Regions from separate parts of the Paenibacillus sp. FW101-FHT12H11 genome, predicted to be linked through region 1. Evidence: riboswitches for the same ligand, from Rfam matches in the RefSeq annotation. Region 1 holds a riboswitch; the other holds the start of a gene.
The links. Region 1 has a riboswitch for cyclic di-AMP ahead of AC3WTJ_RS36100 (resuscitation-promoting factor). Riboswitches for the same ligand answer to the same signal wherever they lie in the genome.
Positions count from the first base shown of each region.

Region 2: another riboswitch for cyclic di-AMP. It lies ahead of AC3WTJ_RS14040 (APC family permease); the one in region 1 lies ahead of AC3WTJ_RS36100 (resuscitation-promoting factor).

Region 1 is NZ_JBYTCO010000018.1:57,473-63,183, reverse strand. Features, by position in the region: gene AC3WTJ_RS36110 (ABC transporter permease) at 1-799, opposite strand, end outside; gene AC3WTJ_RS36105 (ABC transporter ATP-binding protein) at 796-1,539, opposite strand; cyclic di-AMP (ydaO/yuaA leader) riboswitch at 1,822-2,015, shown strand; gene AC3WTJ_RS36100 (resuscitation-promoting factor) at 2,305-3,444, shown strand; gene rnmV (ribonuclease M5) at 3,561-4,103, shown strand; gene rsmA (16S rRNA (adenine(1518)-N(6)/adenine(1519)-N(6))-dimethyltransferase RsmA) at 4,172-5,080, shown strand; gene yabG (sporulation peptidase YabG) at 5,136-5,711, shown strand, end outside.
Region 2 is NZ_JBYTCO010000004.1:89,837-95,547, forward strand. Features, by position in the region: gene AC3WTJ_RS14035 (NAD(P)/FAD-dependent oxidoreductase) at 1-1,162, shown strand, start outside; cyclic di-AMP (ydaO/yuaA leader) riboswitch at 1,348-1,508, shown strand; gene AC3WTJ_RS14040 (APC family permease) at 1,606-3,441, shown strand; gene AC3WTJ_RS14045 (YqkE family protein) at 3,498-3,758, shown strand; gene AC3WTJ_RS14050 (polysaccharide deacetylase family protein) at 3,755-4,705, shown strand; gene AC3WTJ_RS14055 (hypothetical protein) at 4,714-4,929, opposite strand; gene AC3WTJ_RS14060 (hypothetical protein) at 5,113-5,711, shown strand, end outside.

The sequences.
Region 1 (5,711 bases):
AAGGAATAAATCTTGTGACCCCGCTGATCCAGCTTCGGCGGGCTATTCGCGTACCCAATTGCGGAACATCCACGAACCAGTTGAAAAAGGCATATAATCGTGCTTGCTGCTGCCGTTCCTTCGTAATGAGATAATCCCATCCGATGTAGTATTTGGATACGTAATGCGTAGCGGTTAACCAAACCAGTGTAAGGACAAGAGCAGCTCCGCTTGCCCAGAGGACGCTTGTCAGAAATTGCAGCGAAATCAGCACGGCTGTTGCCAGCCAGCGGAAGCTAACGGAAACCCTTCTTGCGCGCTCATGAGTGAATCGGCTTTCTTGCCAGCTGGCCAATAAATTGCCTACCTTCATTAATAGAAGCAAGGCAAGCATCCATAAGAAATGCTGTTCATCGCGGCCAAGGCAGTGATGATACAAGGGCCATAGGACGACCCATGCCAGAAATGTCCAGAAGGCTTGAAGCACTAAGCTGTACATGAATCCGCCGCGGAAGTAAGGACCCATCTGATGTTCAACGCGCAGTAGAAACATACGGTCTGCGCTTCTGGCTAGCGTGCGAATGGGGCTTGAGGCTAACAAAGGTACCAGCAGCAAAAGGACGATCCACAGATAAGGATAATCTGTCGGAAGGCGCTGTAGTATTTTTGCATAATAATAGGAAGAAAGGATGACAAGAAATAGCAGGAAGCCAAAAAAATTGCTGCGCGCTGCATACTGCAGGTAACCCATGGATTCCTTCATATAATGTTCAAATCTCTTCTGCCATAGGGCACGGGTATCCATGTCCATCGCCTTCATACCAATTCTCCTTTTACAAGCTTATAAAAGATGTCGTCCAATGACGCTTGCTGGAGTCCTGTCTGCTGACGTAATTCGACTAAATCGCCTTGGGCGACCATATGTCCTTTGTGCAGGACGACATAGTTATCGCAATATTTTTCAATCGTAGACAAAATATGCGAGGATATGAGAAATGACGCGCCGCGTCTCTTCATTTTGACCATCAACTCGAGTAATGAGCGGATGGCTAGCGGATCGAGCCCGAGAAAAGGCTCATCAATGATGTAGAGAGAAGGTTCGATCAGGAATGCATTCATGATCATGACCTTTTGCTTCATCCCTTTGGATAAATGGCTTGCGAACGAGTTGAGCTTGTCCTGCATGTGGAACTGCTCGAGCAGCGCTTGCGAGCGGGAGAGATAGTCATCCTTCGTTAAGCCGTAAGCCATGGCGGTTAACTCCAGATGCTCACGAATCGTAAGTTCTTCATAAAGCTCTGGACTTTCAGGCACATAAGCGTAAGTGGCACGGTAAGGCAGCGGATCTTCGGCCAGCGTCAAACCGTTAATTTTTATAGAACCCCTTTGTGGTTGAAGCAGTCCAAGGATGTTCTTGATGGTTGTACTTTTTCCTGCGCCGTTCAAACCAATTAATCCCATCATTTCACCTTGGCGGATGGAAAATGTGAGGTCGTGAAGAACGGGTTTATTTGGTAAATATCCCCCGAATAAAGCGTCAACTTGTAATATGGGACCCATCTCAGTGCCTCCCTAAATAGCTAATTATTGGAATTTATATACGTGTTTCATACCTGATAATTATAAACAAATTTAGTTTCGAAGCCTAGTTTAAGAGTGAAAACACGAAGAAACTTAGTATTCGTACGTTATAATGAGTTAAAAGTAGATAAAAGGTGGTTTTATTTTGAAAATAAGCTATTTTTAATTGATTTAGCCCTTTTTAGTAGGTGTTAATCCCTTTACAGGCAGAGATTAACAGCGTAATATACTTTTCATAATAACTTAATAACCAATTTGCCATTTTTCCATTCGCTGAGTTCCAATTATGGGAACGGGGGAACCACTGTTAACTTATAAAGCGCCAACGCTGACGAAGTGAACAGAGTGAGTAACAGGGGTGAATCTTGGACGTTGAACGGAAGTTTACGTCTGAGTAGGGCGACTCTCACGTCCGAATCCGTCAGCTAACCTCGTAAGCGTAAGAGAGGTAACGATTGTCGTGCGTGCTATTTGTGTATTTTTACTATGCAAACTAAGCCAGCGAGAAGAGTCCTCTTCTTGCTGGCTTTTTGTCCCCATAAGGACCTTTAACTGTTTCGGACGACTAATCGTAACCCGGAATTCATAGGATGATGAATAGCAAAGCGGGGTGGGACGACCAGAACGCAGCTGTTTCCAAACACTGCCGATGGACGACACGTTAAGTTAAATTAAAAACCTTAGTCGCGTCAAATTTAATCATGCTGTAACCTGGCGGCGAGGCTTTGAAGGAGGACCGAAGAAGTGGGCAGTATCTCTTTTAGCGAGACCCATGTAAAACGATCATCCAGCATGTCCTTCGCATTGCGATGGAAGCATGAAAACTTGCGTTTGATTTTAAGCCTGGCTATAATCTCAATCGCAATGACTTTCATGTTTTTGGTGTTGTTGTACGGTACGGCTACCAAGAGCGTATCCGTGGTTGTGAATGGACAAGAAACCGTTGTGCACACGAAGCAATGGGTCCTGCAACGCCTACTGGATGAACAAGCCATAACGATTGGTGAACACGATGAAATATCTGCAGACCCTGCGGCTACAATCAAGGGCGGGGACAAATTCGTCATCGAACACGCTTCTCCAATTCAATTGACTGCTGATGGAAAGACCACCACTGTTTACACAACTGCAAGAACGGTTGAAAGTGCATTGCAACGTTTACATATTGCACTTGGGGAGCACGATAAGCTGACTCCCGAACCGACAGCCTCTTTGGGATCAGGCGATGAAATCAAAATCGTCCGTGTGAAAAAAGAGACGGAAGAAGTAACAGAGCCGATTGCATTCGACACGGAAAAGAAAAATGATGCATCGTTGCTTAAGGGTAAAGAGCAGGTCGTTCAAGAAGGTAAAGAGGGCGTACTTCTGAAAAAGAAAGAGAAGACTTACGAAGATGGCGTATTAGTTGCAGAAGCTGTTGTAGGTCAAGAAGTACAGGAACAAAGCGTTAAAAAAGTTGTGTCCGTTGGCACAAAAAATCCTGTTGTTGTTCTATCGGCGTCATCCCCTAGCGTGGATGAGGTCTCTAAGAATGGTGTAACATTCGGGTATAAACAAATCCTCAAGAACGTGAAGCTCACGGCTTATTCAGCGGGAGCCGATTCGACAGGCAAAGCCGAAGGTTCTCCTGGGTATGGGAAGACCTATACAGGAACGACAGTTACTGAGGGCAGAACGATTGCGGTAGATCCGAAAGTTATCCCACTGGGATGGTGGGTTTACATTGAGGGTGTTGGCTTCCGTCGTGCTGAAGACATTGGTAGCGGTGTGAAAGGCCAAATGATCGATGTTTACTTTGAAGATCATGGCTACGCTAATAAATTCGGAACGAAACAAGGATATACGGTCTATGTCGTAGGACCGAAAAAGCCGTCTGAGAATTAACGTGTAAACGTCTGTTTCAGCGGGAACAATGTCAATATACGTTGCCAGGCAAGCCGCCTGGGCGAAAGAAGAGGGAATCCCTCTTCTTTTTCTGCGTACTGGGAAGGGAACCGATTATGATTAAAGAAGTCATCGTCGTTGAAGGGAAAGACGATACGGCCGCTATTCGCCGAGCCGTCGAGGCGGATACAATAGAGACAGGCGGCTCAGCCATCGGGCAAGCCGTATTGAAGCGAATAGCCCTCGCGCAGCAGCGCAGAGGCGTCATTATATTTACGGATCCGGATCACGCAGGTGAGCGGATACGGAAGATTGTGGCAGCCAAGGTGCCGGGCTGCAAGCATGCCTTCATCACGCAGGCGCAGGCCGAGTATAAGGGCGACATCGGCGTCGAGAACGCAGCGCCGGAGATTGTCCGTGAGGCGCTCCAGAACCTGCGGACAGAGTACGACGGGGCTGTCTCGCAGCTTACCATGGAGGATCTCATAGCCGCAGGCTTGATCGTTCATCCGGAAGCGGCATCCCGAAGGCTCGTCGTTGGCAATGCCCTTGGCATCGGCTACTGCAATGGCAAACAATTTTATAAGCGATGTGCGATGTTCCAGATCTCGCGTGAGGAATTTGAGGCAGCCTTGGAACATCTGGAACCAAAGATATAGTGAAAGTGAAGTAAGGGATGACAGTGGATTTCAGAATTCAGAACCTATAGATAAATGAGGGCTACATTATGACTATACCCGGCAGTGAAGTGATTGTAACAGTGGAAGATGTCGCAACACCCAGTAAGACGAAACAAATTATAAAAAAGCACAATCTTGTGCTCAAAAAGAGTCTGGGCCAGAACTTCCTGATCGACCAGAACATCTTGGGCAAGATCGTTTCGGCTGCCGAGCTTGGGCCTAACAAAGGCGCGCTGGAAGTCGGCCCTGGCATCGGGGCGCTTACCCAGCAGCTGGCCAAGCTCGCAGGGCGCGTCCTGGCCGTGGAGATCGATCAGCGTCTCCTGCCTATCCTAGGCGAGACGCTCGAGCCTTATCCCCATGCGAGTGTCGTGCATGGCGATATTTTGAAGACGGACCTGCCGGAATTGTTCCGGCAGCATTTCGACGGGCTGGATGGCGTCAGTGTCGTCGCCAATCTGCCCTACTACATCACGACGCCGATCATTATGAAGCTTCTCGAAGAGAAGCTTCCTTTGGAGAACATCGTCGTGATGATTCAAAAAGAGGTGGCCGACCGCATGGCGGCTCGTCCGGGCACCAAAGATTACGGCAGCCTCAGCATTGCCGTACAGTTCCACTGCGAGCCGGAGCTTGTCACGATCGTGCCGCGCACCGTCTTTGTGCCGCAGCCGAACGTTGACTCTGCCGTCATCCGGCTGCGTGTGCGCAAAACTCCGCCGGTCGAGGTGGCGGACGTGGACTTCTTCTTCGCTGTCGTCCAGGCGTCTTTCGTCCAACGGCGCAAAACCTTGTACAACAACCTCGCTGCGAGGTTCTTTACGAAAGAAAACAAATCGGAGCTGGAAACTCTGCTCCATAACATCAACATCGAGCCTTCGCGCCGCGGCGAAACACTCAGCATGGACGAATTCGCGCGCTTATCGACTGCACTTCGCGCGCACGGCTGTAAATAACCCGCACCAAATGCCCAGCCCCGCCATAGGATAACCCATGGAGGGGATTTGTGCGATGAGGCAAGGTGATTTTGTAACCCGTAAATCCTATGGCGGCGACGTCATGTTTAAGATTGAACGTATCGATCAACTGAAGGCAGTCCTACGCGGCGTCGATTACCGATTGCTTGCGGACGCGCCTTTAGTGGACTTAACGTTGAAGAACCCGACAGAGTCGATAGACCATCCCAGGTCGAGTTCGCCTGAATTTCGCGAGTCATTGCGAAGGCTGGCGGTTGCCCAAGTGCAGCTCCAGGAGAAAAACCAACTCTCGGTTGCCCATACGCAGAAAGTGAACGCGGGATATTTTGAAGTCCCGGGTAAAGTGCTGCACTTAGACGGTGATCCGACTTATCTACGCAAGAGCATGCAGCTCTATGGTGAACTTCGTGTGCCCGCTGAGGGCTTCTATATTCCCGAGCCCCAGATGGCCGACGCGCTTCACCGGCTGCTTCCGCAAATTAAGCCGGATATTGTCGTCATCACAGGGCATGACGGAATACTTAAGCATCGCAAAGCAGCTGGGCCAGGCGGCTTGTCCAGCTATAAGAACTCGCAGAACTTCGTGAACGCGGTTCAAATAGCGCGGCAG
Region 2 (5,711 bases), on a different contig from region 1:
GAAGCTGATCAAAGCAGATGAAGTGGCGGTCACGCTGGTGAACAAACACGACTATCACTACATGACGACACATCTGCACATGCCGGCAGCTGGCACGGATCATCATGAGAATGCCCGTGTAGACATTAAGGATCTGATCGATGAGCGGAAAATTCATTTCATCAAAGCGACGGTTCAGCAGATTGTACCTGAGGAAAAAAAGGTGGTTCTGGCGGACGAAGTCCTCACCTACGACTATTTGGTCGTGGGGCTTGGGAGTGAGACGGAAACCTTTGGAATTCCGGGATTGCGCGAGTATGCGATGACAATCAACAGCATTAATAGTGTTCGCTTCATTCGTCAGCATACGCAGTATATGTTCGCAAAATATAAATTGGATTCCAAGCATAAGGAATATTTGACGATCGTTGTTGGTGGCGCAGGTTTCACAGGCACGGAGTTTGTTGGAGAGTTGGCCGACCGGATTCCTGATCTTTGCCAAATGTTTGACGTCGATCCTTCCCTGGTTCAGATCATCAATATCGAAGCATCGCCTACTGCTTTGCCGCCCGGACTGCCGAATGATCTCGTGGAATACGGCATGGACGTGATGCGCCGCAAAGGGGTTCAATATAAACTATCTACCGCCATCAAGGCATGCGAACCCGGCGGTGTGCTGCTGGGAGACGGCCAATTCATTCCTGCCGGCACGGTCATTTGGTCGGGAGGTGTCCGCGGGAATTCCTTGCTGCAAGATGCGGGCTTCCACGTCCAACGCGGCAGGGTCAAGGTGGATGACTACTTGCGTTCCTTGCAGTTTCCTGATGTTTTTATTACGGGAGATTGCTCGATTGTCATGAGCCCGGAAGGCACGCCATACCCCGCCAATGCCCAAATCGCCGTCCAACAGGGATGTAACACAGCCAAAAATTTATTTTATTCACTGCGTGGAAAGCCATTAAGACCTTTTGCCTACGATTACAAAGGCACGGTCGCCTCGCTTGGTCGCGGAGAAGCGATTGGCATCCTCAAGGTCAAAAAAGTGAAAGGCAGGCTGGCCGCAATCCTCAAAAAAATAATCGATGCCCGCTATTTATTTCTCATTGGCGGTATCCCACTCATCTTCAAAAAGATGATTTTCAAGCAAAAACAAGCCACTAGAAAGCGTCATGTGAGAAATTAATTTTGCTAAAACACCCTAAAATCCAATGAATCAGACAATAAGCTAGTAAAACAGAGATACTGAAAGGATTATACCATTGTAAGCGGATTATCAAATGAATGTGGGGAGGGAATAATCTTTTTTAAGATTATTCTCTCCTTTACTATGAGCCAATAAGAGAGTAGTATCAACTCGTACGTTAACAGTTGAATATTTCGCTTAATTTTCTTATCAGAAAAGCGGGGGAACCATAGGTTTCAACGGGGTGAGTAAGGTGTGTTTTGTCGCATGCGGCAGTTACCTTTAGGGCAGATTTCTCGCAGCCCGAACCCGTCAGCTAACCTCGTAAGCGGTCGTGAGAAAGGAGAACATGTGGCTAAGCACAAGGTCTATCCTTGTGTTTTTTTGCGCCCAAAAAAGGGAAATCAAGCTGAAAACTAGGTTATTTGGAGGAATTTCACAGCATGACAAGTGACTCATTGAAAAAGATTGTATTCGGCAAACCGCTGAAATCAGCGGAGCTGGAATCTGAGAAAATGCAGGTATGGAAGGCTCTGCCTATCCTGTCATCAGATGCCTTGTCTTCGGTAGCCTATGGCACGGAGCAAATTTTGCTAGAGCTTGCAACTGTAGGGGTTGCTGCTTTTGCTTTCTCATTGCCGATTGCAATCTCGATTATTGCTTTAATCATGCTTCTTGTATTAAGTTATCGCCAAGTGATTGAGGCCTATCCAATGGGCGGCGGAGCTTACATGGTGGCCAAGGAAAATTTGGGCATGATGTCGGGAAGGCTCACCGGAGTTTCACTGCTGATTGATTACACGTTAACCGTTGCGGTTTCGATTTCAGCAGGCGTGCAGGCGATAACGTCGGCCTTCCCGGTTACAGTGCCTTATATTGTCCCCATAGCCCTAGTGCTTGTCTGGTTGATGGTGTGGCTGAATTTGCGGGGGACTTCTGAATCCGGAACGGTGTTCGCGATTCCAACGTACTTTTTTATCCTGTGTATCTTACTGCTGATCGGCAAAGGGATCTTCGATATGCTGACAGGATCCATGAATATGCATGAATTCCAAGTTGTTCCCAGCTCGATGACGAGCTCATTGACATTGTTTGTAATTCTAAAAGCTTTTTCATCAGGATGCTCGGCCGTGACAGGGATCGAGGCGATTTCCGATGCGGTGCCGCATTTCCGTACGCCATCTGTCAAGAATGCCAAGAAAACCTTGGCTTCGCTCGGTACGCTGCTGGCGATTGTCTTCGGGGGCGTCACCTTGCTGAGCTTGGGTTATGGCATTGCACCTGATCCGCACGGGCATACTTCGGTCTTGTCGATGGTTACGGAGCAGGCGTTTGGCCGTGGCGCCATGTATTATGCCACACAGATTGGCACCATGCTGATTCTGGTATTGGCTGCGAATACGAGCTTCAACGGATTTCCGATCTTGGCATCCATCATGGCTCAGGATAAAAACTTTCCGCGCATGTTCTCGTACCGGGGAGATCGGTTGTCGTTTCACTACGGGATCATAACGTTAGGTGTTTTGGCAAGTATCTTGCTCGTCATTTTCAAAGGGAAAACCGATGCACTTATTCCACTTTATGCGATTGGCGTCTTTTTATCTTTTACCCTGGCCCAAAGCGGTTTGGTCCGCAAATGGTTCAGAGAACGACCGGCCGGCTGGATCGGCAAGTTCGTTATTAATGGGTTAGGGGGAATCGTTTCCCTTGCCGTTCTTATTATTTTCTGTATCACCAAATTTAGTGAAGGCGCTTGGATTGTTATTATTGTGACGCCGCTATTGCTTTGGGGAATAACCAAAATCAGCAATCACTATGATGATGTAGCCAAACAACTGCGCATTGATATCACGCAAGAACGCGTATGCATTAAAGAACCTGTGATCATTGTTCCTGTTGCGGGTATTCACCGCGTAGTGGCGCAGTCTTTGAACTATGCCAAATCTTTATCTCCCAATGTCATTGCCTTCTACGTCTCGTTTTCGGATGAGGATGAAGAAGCGATGCAGGAGAAATGGGATAAGTGGGATCCGGGTGTTCGGCTTGTCGTGTTCAAATCCCGTTACCGGACCATTCTGAAGCCGTTGGCTGAGTTTATTGAAAGGGTCGATACCCATGTTTCGGAAAAGCAATCGATCATGGTGATCCTGCCCCAGTTCATGCCGAAAAAATGGTGGCACCGCCTGCTCCACAACCAGTCTGCCGCACGTATTCGCTCGAAGCTGCAAGCCGATAAAGATATCGTCGTTGCGACGGTGCCCTATCATTTGCATGAGTAGAGGTGTACAATAAAGGGGTAAACCGGATGTAGAAATGGAACAGAGGTGAACCTTTTATGGCAAAAAAGAAATGGTCAAACACTACCGCTGAACCTAGCGCGCAAGATAAACCTGCGACACTCAAAGATTTGCTGCGCCCTGATATCTTAGCGGGGCTGAAGGCTCAGGCTGACGCGATGAAAGCTGAGGAACAGGCTCGTAAAGATGCTGCCAGAGCTGAAGCGGAGGCTGCGCGCAAGGCGGAGGAGAAGCGGCTGGAGAATGATTTCGGCCACCTGCTCGAGAAGAGCAAGCTGGATTGGAGAAAACACAAATGAGGAAGCGCTTAGTGTGCTTCCTTTTTCTTTCGAGTGCGTTGATAACGCTTACAGGTTGTGGGGTGGAAAGAGGGCCGATGAAGCTTGCGGACGAAGCGGCAGTGTCGGAAAGACCGGATTCTGTTGTATCTGCAACGCCGATAGTGCAAGGCACCATTACTCCGGTGCCCTCTTCGCAAGTGATACCGACAGACCCAGTATCACCGGCAGACGCGCCACTTTTACCTGTGAAATCGCCTTCGCTTGCCCAGACCTTAGTGGAACGCTATCATAAGGCAGTTCCGGAAAAATGGGGCGAGAACATCCCCGGCGTGCGGACACATCTTGTGACGCAGGATAAGGTGATCGCCCTGACCTTTGACGCTTGCGGCGGCAAAGAAGGCAGCGGTTACGATGAGAAGTTGATCGATTATTTGATCAAGGAGCAAATTCCGGCGACCTTGTTTGTTAATGCGAGATGGCTTGCCGCCAATCCGGACATTTTTGCCAAGCTGGCGGCGAACCCGCTGTTTGAAATCGAAAACCACGGGACCGAGCATCGGCCGCTCTCTGTGAATGGCAGAGCCGCATATGGCATCGCAGGAACCAAAGATGTGAGCAATGTGATTCGCGAAGTAACGGAGAACGCCGATGAGATCGAGAAACGGACGGGGAGGCGGCCGCTATTTTTCCGCTCAGGCACGGCCTTCTACGACGATATCGCCGTCGACATTGCCCACGGCCTGGGTTTTCAGTTGGCGGGCTATAACGTACTTGGCGACGCTGGAGCTACATTTAACACGGAGCAGGTCTACCATGCGCTTATTAAGGCTCGAAGTGGCTCCATCGTTTTGGCGCATATGAACCACCCTGAGAAAGACACGGCTGAAGGCGTCATGAAGGCCATACCTGTTATGCAGAAGGCGGGCTTTCGATTTGTTTTACTTTCAGCTTATCCCGTAGAGTGAAATAAACGTTACCTTTTTTTCATCTCAAAAAACTCGCACTCATCCCGATCATAGTAAGCTAAATCAGCAACACGAGATTGCAAAACCACGGTCGTTTCGCTGAAACGAAGGACGATCGCATTCGAGTCGACAATATGATCGTCTTTGAAAACACGGACAAAAACACCTTTTTCCACAGCCTCCTGAAAATCGGAATCCGTCACTAATCGTTGGTTACCGGCCATACTCAGCATTCTCCTTGCATGTGTAAAATAGTTCTTCAATTGTACCACAACGCGCCAACAAACTCCCGTTCTCCACGAACGCCTACTCTTCGCCCAGCATAGAATGTAGCACCAAAGAGTCTATTTCTTAATGACGAAATGGACTCCCAAATGCTGCATAGGCAGAGAGGATGCGTGATCCCGATGGACATTCAATTACTGCCGATTCATTGGGTATATCTAGTATTTATTGGTTTTATTCTTACCTTTTTAATTAAACGCAGAGACACCACGATGATTTGTGTGGTTGGGATTTTTGCGTTGGGTTTACTAGCAACGGAAACCCTAAGCGGTTCCGTATCCGGGGTGTTCAACAGCTTTATTTATGCAACCAAAGAGTTGATGGGAACGATTATGATTATCTCGATCATCGTAGCGATGAGCCGTGTGCTTATTCGCACGGGCATCAATGAAACGATGGTTGCTCCATTAACTCATTTTCTAAGGACGCCGGCGCTTGCTTTCTGGGGCATCGGGATTATCATGATGGTAACTTCCTGGTTCTTCTGGCCGTCTCCCGGTGTTGCGCTCATAGGAGCGGTACTGCTGCCTGTGGCGGTACGTGTGGGTTTACCCGCATTAGGCGCAGCCATGGCGATGAACTTGTTTGGACACGGGATCGCGCTCTCAGGGGATTACATTATTCAAGGGGCGCCCAAATTAACTGCGGATGCCGCCGGATTGCCGGTAACCGCGGTGATGGAGGCCAGCGTGCCGCTTGTTATTGTCATGGGGCTTGTGAC